DNA from 3 places in the Collimonas sp. PA-H2 genome. Region 1 is predicted to be linked to each of the others. Evidence: predicted binding sites of a transcription regulator. Region 1 holds the regulator's gene; each other region holds the start of a gene.
What was found. Region 1 encodes HrcA, which represses chaperone genes, less so after heat shock. Its sites were predicted from a motif close to TTAGCACTCNNNNNNNNNGAGTGCTAA; they were not measured.
Positions count from the first base shown of each region.

Region 2: a site for HrcA is predicted at 1,281-1,307, ahead of groES (co-chaperone GroES). Genes of this name have one in related genera too.
Region 3: a site for HrcA is predicted at 2,068-2,094, ahead of rpoH (RNA polymerase sigma factor RpoH). Genes of this name have one in related genera too.

Region 1 covers NZ_PDBX01000001.1:1,613,016-1,616,289, forward strand. The annotation lists gene BCF11_RS07220 (NAD kinase) at 1-329, opposite strand, end outside; gene BCF11_RS07225 (HAD family hydrolase) at 385-1,125, shown strand; gene hrcA (heat-inducible transcriptional repressor HrcA) at 1,202-2,224, shown strand; gene BCF11_RS07235 (TfoX/Sxy family protein) at 2,239-2,610, shown strand; gene fur (ferric iron uptake transcriptional regulator) at 2,629-3,054, opposite strand; gene BCF11_RS07245 (outer membrane protein assembly factor BamE) at 3,129-3,274, shown strand, end outside.
Region 2 covers NZ_PDBX01000001.1:1,429,011-1,432,284, forward strand. The annotation lists gene BCF11_RS06505 (di-heme oxidoredictase family protein) at 1-1,005, shown strand, start outside; gene groES (co-chaperone GroES) at 1,428-1,721, shown strand; gene groL (chaperonin GroEL) at 1,823-3,274, shown strand, end outside.
Region 3 covers NZ_PDBX01000001.1:3,053,762-3,057,035, forward strand. The annotation lists gene BCF11_RS13975 (saccharopine dehydrogenase family protein) at 1-979, opposite strand, end outside; gene rpoH (RNA polymerase sigma factor RpoH) at 1,098-1,997, opposite strand; gene BCF11_RS13985 (GTPase) at 2,257-2,631, opposite strand; gene BCF11_RS13990 (response regulator) at 2,628-3,274, opposite strand, start outside.

The DNA of each region.
Region 1 (3,274 bases):
AGCCGGCCCTGGTTGATGCCAATCAGCGGCACATCATAGGGCGCCAGCTGGCGTGCAATACCCAGCATGGTGCCGTCGCCGCCAACAATGATGGCGGCATCGGCCTGTTCGCCGATCTGCTCCGGGGTCATGGCGGCGATGCCGGGCAAGGCGACATTCTGCGCGGTCTCGGCCTCCAGCACCACGTGATGGCCGCGACCTTGCAGGAAATCGACGATTTCAGTCAGCGATTCGGAAATGCCGGCGGCAAAATACTTGCCGACGATCGCAATGGTCTTCGGCGCAGGTTCCGGCAAATTCGCTTGAGAAGGTAATTTTATAGGCCACATGCTGGCGATTAGACCATAATTTAGGCTTGCAATGAAGGATACGCACGTGGCTCTGATGAATAATTCAACACCTTCCCCCCATTCGCAGCCGGACAAGCCGCAGATCATCAAAGCGGTTCTGTTCGATCTTGACGATACGCTATGGCCGATAGCGCCAGTGATCGCGCGCGCCGAACAAATCCTGTTCGAGTGGCTGCAGGCCAATGCCGAGGCGCTCACCCGCCAGTTCAGCATCGACAGCCTGCGCCAGCAGCGGCTGCAGCTGGTGGCTACCGATCCGGTGTTCCGCTTCGATCTGTGGAAGCTGCGCCACGCGGCGCTGAGCACTGCCCTCAGCAGCGTCGGCGAAGACCCGGCCAAGGCAGATGCCGCCATGGCCGTGTTTTCCGAAGCGCGCCATGCGGTGACGCCGTTCGCCGACGTCCAGCCGGTACTGAGCCGGCTGCAGCGCCGCCTGCCGCTGGGTACGGTCTCGAACGGCTTTGCCGACCTTGAGAAAATCGGCCTGGCCGGCCATTTCCAGGCCTCGATCGCAGCCCACAGCTTCGGCAGCGCCAAGCCCGATCCGGCTATCTTCCACGCCGCCTGCGCCGCCCTCAAGGTGGCGCCGCAGGAAGCCCTGTACGTCGGCGACGACCCCCTGCTGGACGTGGTCGGCGCCCAGCAGGCCGGCTTGCAGGCGGTCTGGATCAATCGCTTTGAGCGCGCGCTGCCGGAGGGGGTCCAGCCGCAAGCCAGCTGCACCAGCCTGAATGAACTGGAGGCATGGCTCGAACAAACACGATTTGCTGGCTAAAACAGTGTATAAGTGCTTTAGTTAAAGTGCGTAAGGCGCTGGCAAGCATGCGCAGCGCTCGCTAAAATAGAACCATATGCAACTAGATAATCGCGCTCAAACCCTGCTCAAGGCCCTGGTCGAACGGTATATTGCCGACGGCCAGCCGGTCGGCTCGCGTGCCCTGTCCAAGATCTCGGGACTGGAGCTGTCGCCGGCGACCATCCGCAACATCATGGCCGACCTCGAGGAAATGGGCTTCGTCGCCAGTCCCCATACTTCTGCCGGGCGGGTGCCGACACCGCGCGGCTACCGCATGTTCGTCGATACCCTGCTGACGGTCGAGGCTATCGACGAGACCGCGCTCGAATCGAAAATGCAAAACAGCCTGCAGCCCAGCTCGCAGCAGAAAATCATCACCAATGCGGCGCAAGTGTTGTCATCATTATCGCATTTTGCCGGCGTCGTGCTGAGTCCGCGGCGCGAATCGATTTTCCAGCAGATCGAATTCCTGCGGCTGTCGGAAAAACGCATCCTGCTGGTGATCGTCAGCCCCAGCGGCGACGTCCAGAACCGCCTGCTGCTGACCGATGTCGACTACAGCCCGGCGAAACTGGTGCAGGCGGCCAACTATATCAACCAGCATTACGGCGGCCTCAGCCTGGACGACGTCCGCCTGCGCCTGCAAGGCGAATTGCGCAAGCTGCGCGACGACATGACCTGGCTGATGCAGGCCGCCGTGGAAGCCGGCAGCGACGCCATGACCGACAACAGCGACGAGGTGGTGATTTCCGGCGAGCGCAATCTGCTCAGCGTGACCGACCTGTCGTCCAATATGGATTCCTTGCGCAAGCTGTTCGACATGTTCGAGCAAAAAACCGGCCTGATGCAGTTGCTGGATATCTCCGGCAAGGCCACTGGCGTGCAGATCTTCATCGGCGGCGAATCGCAGCTGGTGCCGATGGACGAGATGAGCGTGGTGACGGCGCCGTATGAAGTCAACGGCAAGATCGTCGGCACGCTGGGCGTGATCGGGCCGACGCGGATGGCTTATGAACGGGTGATCCCGATCGTGAATATCACCGCCAAGCTGCTGTCGAACGCCCTCAGCCACAGCTGACCAGGGCTGCCCGCATGTCCCGCAACGACGCCATCATCGATTATATCCGTGAGCTGCTGGAGCCGTTTGGCGCTGTCAGCGCACGGCGCATGTTCGGCGGTTACGGCATCTATCACGACAGCGTGATGATCGGCCTGGTCGCCGATAGCACCTTGTTCCTGAAGACAGATGAACTGACCCGACCGCAGTTTGCCGCCGCCGGGTGCCGGCCCTTCGTTACCGAGAGCAGGGGGAAAACGATTGAGATGAGCTACTGGTCGGCGCCGGAAGACGCCATGGATTCGGCCCACGCCATGACGCCGTGGGCGCGGCTGGCTTATGCGGCGGCGGTGCGCAAGGCTAACGCCAAGCCGGCGCCTAAGGCAGCCAAGACACGTACGCGCTGAGCGGCAGCGAACAAGGGATCAAGCCTTTTTCTTGCGGCAGTCGCGGCAATGGCCGTACAGGGCCAGCGCATGGTCGGCGATTTCAAAACCGTGTTCCTTGGCGACGATTTTCTGGCGCTTTTCAATTTCCTCGTCGTAGAACTCTTCGACCAGGCCGCAATCCAGACAGACCAGATGGTCGTGATGCGAGCCTTCGTTGAGTTCGAACACGGCCTTGCCGGTTTCAAAGTGGTTGCGTTGCAACAGCCCTGCCTGCTCAAATTGCGTCAGTACGCGGTACACAGTTGCCAGGCCGACATCAAGATTTTCGCTGAGCAAGATCTTATAGACGTCTTCAGCGCTCAAGTGCCGCACTTCGCTGTTCTGGAAGATTTCCAGGATTTTGAGGCGTGGCAATGTGGCTTTGAGGCCGCTGGCTTTTAGTTCGGATGGATTGTTCGGCATGTTTTGGTCACAAATGGATGATCTGCTTTATCATATAGCGTTTTAGCACAGTTGCTCAATCAATTGAGATCCTTATGCGAATGTTGCTCTCCCCTGCCCGTACCTCCGCTTTGACCGCTAGCTTTGTCCTGATGGCCGCATTGGCCGGCTGCGCCTCGAAAAACCCCTTGCTGGACAGTCCTGCCGCAGCTGCGCCGGGCAACACTGCCACTGCCGCCGC
Region 2 (3,274 bases), 180 kb from region 1:
CAGATGAACGGCGCGTCGGTGAGCGGAACCTCGCAGAACTGGGGCAACAGCGTCAACGTCGGCGGATTCGAGAGCCGTTCAGTGAAGCTGGCGGACGGCACGGCAGTTGAGTTGCGCAAGCCGACGCTTGCCTTCGAGGGGCCGGTGCCGGACGCCTTCTCGCTGCGCGCCGCGCAGCCGATGATTGGCACCGGCTTGCTGGAAGCCGTGCCGGAAGCGGACATCCTTGCGCGCGCACGCGCGACGCCGGATGAAGATGGCGTCAAGGGCCTGCCTAACTTCGTCTTCGATCCTGAGACCCGCGCCGTGCGCTTGGGCCGCTTCGGCTGGAAGGCATCCAAGGCGACACTGCGCCAGCAAGCTGCTTCCGCCTTGCTGCTGGACATGGCGGTGACCTCGCCGGTCTACCCCAACCGTGCCTGCAACACCGACCCTGCCGGTTGCGCCTCCGCCGGCGTGCAAAAAGGCATCTCGGAGTCCGATCTGCAAGCGATCTCGCACTATCTTTCACTGGTGGGCGTGCCGGCCCAGCGCAGTCTTGCCAGCGGCTTCCCCAAGGGCGTAGCGCCATTGGATGAACACCGCGTCGACCCGGCCCAGGTAAGCAGCGGCGCCAAGGTCTTCCAGGGCATACGATGCACCGCCTGCCACGCAGTGGAGATGAAGACCGGATCTGGCCATCTGTTTGCCGAGTTGCGTAACCAGACCATCCACCCGTACACCGACTTGCTGCTGCACGACATGGGCGCCGACCTTGCCGACAAGTTTGTCGAGGGCCAGGCCAAGGGCAGCATGTGGCGCACGGCGCCTTTGTGGGGTATCGGCTACACCGACAAGGTGATGGGCAACAGCGCCAAAGTCGGTTATCTGCATGATGGCCGCGCCCGCAATCTCACCGAGGCCATCCTCTGGCATGGCGGCGAGGCGGACCGCACCCGCCAGCGCTTCCAGGCCCTGTCCGCGACCGACCGCGAAGCCCTGCTGGCGTTCCTCAGGTCTCTGTAGTCTGCTTAAGGACTGTGTTGCATGATGTGCCGGCCGCCGGGCAGATAAGCTGCCCGGCGGCCGTTTGCATTACAGGTATTTCCGGCTCTGCCTTTCGACGGCCTTCGCACCAGCGCCAATAGCTGTGCACACTCTTTTCAGAAATAAAAGAGCCTCCGTCGATCCCAATCATTGCCATTAAGCATTAAACGAATATCGATAATTGCAAATTACGCAATTCAAGATCAATGCAAACCGGAATGCGGGCTTGAAAAATCAACAGAGCGTCCCTATACTTAGCACTCGTTAGGAGAGAGTGCTAACAATCTCCCCGAACTAACTAGTCACTGTGCGGCGCATATATATAGCAAAGCAGAACAGTGGTGCTTTGCTGCGATGTTGCTGCAAATACAAATAACCTGTTGAATCTTAAGGAGTCACATATGAATCTTCGTCCTTTGCACGATCGCGTTATCGTCAAGCGTCTCGACCAGGAAACCAAGACCGCATCCGGTATCGTGTTGCCTGAAGCGGCTGCTGAAAAGCCGGATCAAGGTGAAGTGCTGGCCGTCGGTAACGGCAAGATTCTGGAAAACGGCAATGTCCGTGCGCTGGCAGTCAAGGTTGGCGATCGCGTTCTGTTCGGCAAATACTCCGGCCAGGCTGTCAAGATCGACGGCAATGAGTTGCTGGTAATGCGCGAAGAAGACCTGTTTGCCGTAGTTGAAGGCAAGTAATTTCGGTTAAACCGGGATTATCTGATTGATCGGCGCCCAGCGCGCCTCATCAGGTCCGTGCACTACACAATCGAATTCAACCCTATTCAGGAGAATCAAACATGGCAGCAAAGCAAGTAATTTTCGGCGATGAAGCACGCGCCAAGATCGTCAACGGCGTCAACATCCTGGCTAACGCAGTCAAGGTCACTTTGGGTCCTAAGGGCCGTAACGTGGTTTTGGAGCGCAGCTTCGGCGCCCCTACAGTAACCAAGGACGGTGTTTCGGTCGCTAAAGAAATCGAGCTGAAAGACAAGCTGGAAAACATGGGCGCGCAGCTCGTGAAAGAAGTTGCTTCCAAGACTTCCGACAACGCTGGTGACGGTACCACTACCGCTACCGTGCTGGCACAAGCTATCGTTCGCGAAGGCTTCAAGTACGTTGCCGCCGGTTTCAACCCTACAGACCTGAAGCGCGGTATCGACAAAGCTGTTGTCGCCATCGTTGCTGAAATCAAGACTCTGTCGAAGCCAACTACAACCAGCAAGGAAATCGCCCAAGTTGGTTCGATCTCCGCTAACTCCGACACCGACATCGGTGAAATCATTGCCAAGGCAATGGACAAAGTCGGCAAAGAAGGCGTGATCACAGTTGAAGATGGCAAGTCGCTGGAAAACGAACTGGACATCGTCGAAGGTATGCAATTCGACCGCGGCTACCTGTCGCCATACTTCATCAACAACCAGGAAAAGCAAGTTGTTGCTCTGGAAAATCCGTTCATCCTGTTGTTCGACAAAAAAGTATCGAACATCCGTGACCTGCTGCCGATCCTGGAACAAGTCGCCAAGTCCGGCCGTCCACTGCTGATCATCGCAGAAGATGTCGAAGGCGAAGCACTGGCTACTCTGGTGGTCAACAACATCCGCGGCATCCTGAAGACTGCAGCTGTCAAGGCTCCAGGTTTCGGCGACCGTCGTAAAGCCATGCTGGAAGACATCGCTATCCTGACCGGCGGCCAAGTGATCGCCGAAGAAGTCGGCCTGACCCTGGAAAAAGCTACTCTGGCTGAACTGGGCCAAGCCAAGCGCATCGAAATCAGCAAGGAAAACACCACCATCATCGACGGTGCAGGCGAAGCCATCACTATCGAAGCTCGCGTCAAGCAAATCCGCGCGCAAATCGAAGAAGCATCTTCGGATTACGACCGTGAAAAACTGCAAGAACGCGTTGCCAAGCTGGCCGGCGGCGTTGCTCTGATCAAAGTCGGTGCTGCTACCGAAGTTGAAATGAAAGAAAAGAAAGCACGCGTTGAAGATGCTCTGCACGCTACCCGTGCAGCAGTTGAAGAAGGCGTTGTGCCAGGCGGCGGCGTTGCATTCCTGCGCGCACGTGCCAATATCAAGGACCTGAAGGGCGACAATCCTGACCAGGAAGCCGGCATCAAGATCGTGCTGCGCGCGATCGAAGAGCCACTGCGCCAGATCGTATTCAACGCTGGCGACGAGCCATCGGTTGTGGTCAACGCGGTCTTGGCAGGCAAGGGCAACTACGGTTACAACGCTGCCGACGGCACT
Region 3 (3,274 bases), 1.4 Mb from region 1:
CCTCGGCCGCAATCAGTGTCCAGCGCCGATGCTGCTGTGTGCCGTCGGCGCCAACCCCTGTCACCTCGACATGCATGGCGCCGGCATCGGAACCGAAGCGGATGAAAAGGTCGCTAAGCCGTTTCAGCATAGCCGCGTAGCGCGACCAGTTATGCACCAATCCGAGGCGACGCATGCCAGCCATCAGCCAGACCCCGAAATGCAGCACAGGAAGCTCCAGGCCGGCGCCAAAGGAAATGTTGCGGACGCCGGGATAGCGAGCCGGGAAGAGCTGTAGGTCGGGAACGTCGCAGTTAGCCAGCCAGCGGTTGCCGACAGGTTGCTGGTAGCGCTGGCGGCGTAATCCCTGCCAGCCGACTACAGGCTGCCATCGTCCATCGCTCCATTGCAGGAACGATGCGCCGCAATAGCCGAGAATGGCGCGTACTGTCGCCAGGCCGCGCTCGGTGCGGTTGCCGGGACTGATGCCGATGGCGATGTCGTGCAGCTCACGGAAATCCGCTGCCAACTGGTCGACAACCGCGCTCGACAAAGCCGGCACCGAACTGGCGCCGCTGGTCACCAGCACATCCGCCTGCCTGGCTGAGGCGTCCAGCGCCGTGATGCCGGAGACGAAATCGCGGCCGTCGGCCAGGTCCACATAATGCGCTCCGGCAGCGATGCAGGCGCGCGCAACATCGTAGCCCTGGCCTTGAAACGGGCCGCTGGTATGTATTACGGCATTGGCGCCGCTGGCTTCGATGCACGCAGCAAGCTGCGCATCCTGTACGTCGATACGGAGTGCGGAAAAGCGCGCGGGTGGCGTAAGTTGATTGAGCGAGTCCGCCAGGGCCTGGGCGGCGCTAAGGTCGCGCCCGGCGAGCATGACGTGCAGGAGAGGGTCCAGGGCCAGCCGTTCCGCAAGTTTCTTTCCGAAGAAGCCGTAGCCGCCTATCAACAGCACTTTATAAATCGCCGTGTCTGTATTGTTGCTGTTCATTGGGCGTTCTACTGCTTTCGGCCATGTTTACGTATAGGCAATAGTGTAACACCGAGAGGAAAAACAAAGCCCCCTGGACCGTAAGGCTGCAGGGGGCTTCATAGGAAAAAGTCGATGATCAGGCAAATGCCGCCAGCGAGCCCTTCATTTTCTTCAAGGCAACCGCTTCGATTTGCCGTATGCGCTCCGCCGAGACGCCGAATTCGTCGGCCAGCTCATGCAAGGTGGCGCCGGAACCGTCGTCGTTGGCCAGCCAGCGGGCTTCGACGATGCGACGCGAGCGTTCATCCAGCTTGCCCAGGGCAGATTCGAGGCCTTCCGATTGCAGGCGGTCATAGCGCTGCGCTTCCAGCACCTTGGTCGGTTCCTGCGATTCCGACGACAGATAGGCAATCGGTGCAAATTTGTCATCGTCGTCATCGGTTGGCGCATCCAGTGCGATGTCGCGGCCGGTCAGGCGCGTTTCCATCTCGATCACTTCTTCGCGCTTGACGTTGAGGGTCTTGGCCAGGGCGTCGACCTGCGACGGCGTCATCGCGTCCAGGCCCTCCTTGTGGCTGCGCAGATTGAAAAACAGCTTGCGCTGCGCCTTGGTGGTGGCTACTTTCACCAGGCGCCAGTTTTTCAGGATGTATTCATGCATTTCCGCCTTGATCCAGTGCATGGCGTACGACACCAGCCGTACACCCTGGTCCGGGTCGAAGCGCTTGACGGCTTTCATCAGGCCAATGTTGCCTTCCTGGATCAGGTCAGCGTGCGGCAAGCCATAACCGAGGTAGCCGCGGGCGATCGAGACCACCAGGCGCAAATGCGACAGCACCAGCTTTTGAGCGGCGCCAAGGTCGTTTTTGTCGCGCAATTGTTGCGCAAGAGAAATTTCTTCATCGTGTGTCAACATCGGCAGGCGGTTCACGGCCGAGATATAAGCGTCGATATTCCCCAGCGTGCCGGAAAAGCCGAGCGCCAGGGCGTTGCTCTCGGTAGGCATTAATGCGGTGCTGACTGATGGATTCTTCATTCTTTCTCCTTGCTGTCCGGCCAGCTCAGGCTGCCGGTTGATCAACGATCAGACGTATGACGGGAATATATTAGCACTCTCTAATTCAGAGTGCTAATAGGATTTGTTAGTGAATGTACATAGCGTGCTGCTATTGGAATTATTCTTATGATTGTCATACGCAACAACTTAGAGGGGAAAAGCCGAGGAAAGTTGCGTGCCGGCGGCAGGAAAATGCTGCATAGCCGCAGGGCAATTCCCGCTGCCGGACGACAGTGGCTCAGACCGTCAGGTCCTGGGTCAGGGAGAGATAAGCGTCGTACGGCGGCTGGCTGAGGAAAGCGCGGATTTGCTCCAGGTGGGTGTCGTCGGCAATGCTGATGAACAATCGCGCTGGCGCTTTGCGCAGCAGGCGGTTCAAAGTGACCCGCAGCGTCAGGTTGCCAATGCAGCAAAAACAGCCCGGGGCGATGCGTTTGACTTCCAGTTCTGGCGGCAGGTCGGCCGTGGCCAGCTTGCCGTCGGCCAGGCCTTCCAGAATCAGTGCGGTACTCTGATAAACGCCCTGCTGCGCCAATTCTTGCTGCAGTGCAGACCAGATTGCGGCTTCGCGCGCGCTCGCCGCTCTGCCGCTGACTAGCGTCGTGAGTGTCATCCGCCCTTTTTCGACAGCTTTCCCGGATCGACGCCGAGTTGCTTCAGTTTCCGGTACAGATGGGTGCGCTCCAGTCCGGTTTTTTCGGCCACTCTGGTCATGCTGCCGCTTTCGCGGATCAGATGGTATTCGAAATAGGCGCGCTCGAAAGCATCGCGTGCTTCACGCAAAGGCAGGCCGAACGATGTCGAGAACAGGCTTTCCGAGGCTGCCGCCACCGATGGCATGGCTGCGGCGTGTCCGCTGTCGGACGCGATCGGATTGTTAAAGGCGCCCGCAGCGGCGACCACGTCGCCCAATTCGTTGGTGGCGGCGACCGGTTGCGGATAGAGGGTTGGCGCGCGGGCGGTCTTCGGTCCCTGCGACAACCCCTGCTGGACCGCTTTCAACAGTTTTTGCAAGGCAATCGGCTTTTCCAGGAAATTCAGGGCGCCGATGCGCGTCGCTTCTACCGCGGTGTCGATGGTGGCGTGGCCGGACATCATGATGACCGGCATGGTCAGCAAGCCGTCGCGCTGCCATTCCTTGAGCAGCGTCACGCCGTCGGTGTCCGGCATCCAGATGTCGAGCAGCACCAGATCGGGCACGCCGCCCTGACGAAACTCGCGAGCCTGTTGTGCATTTTCCGCGGCGGTTACTACAT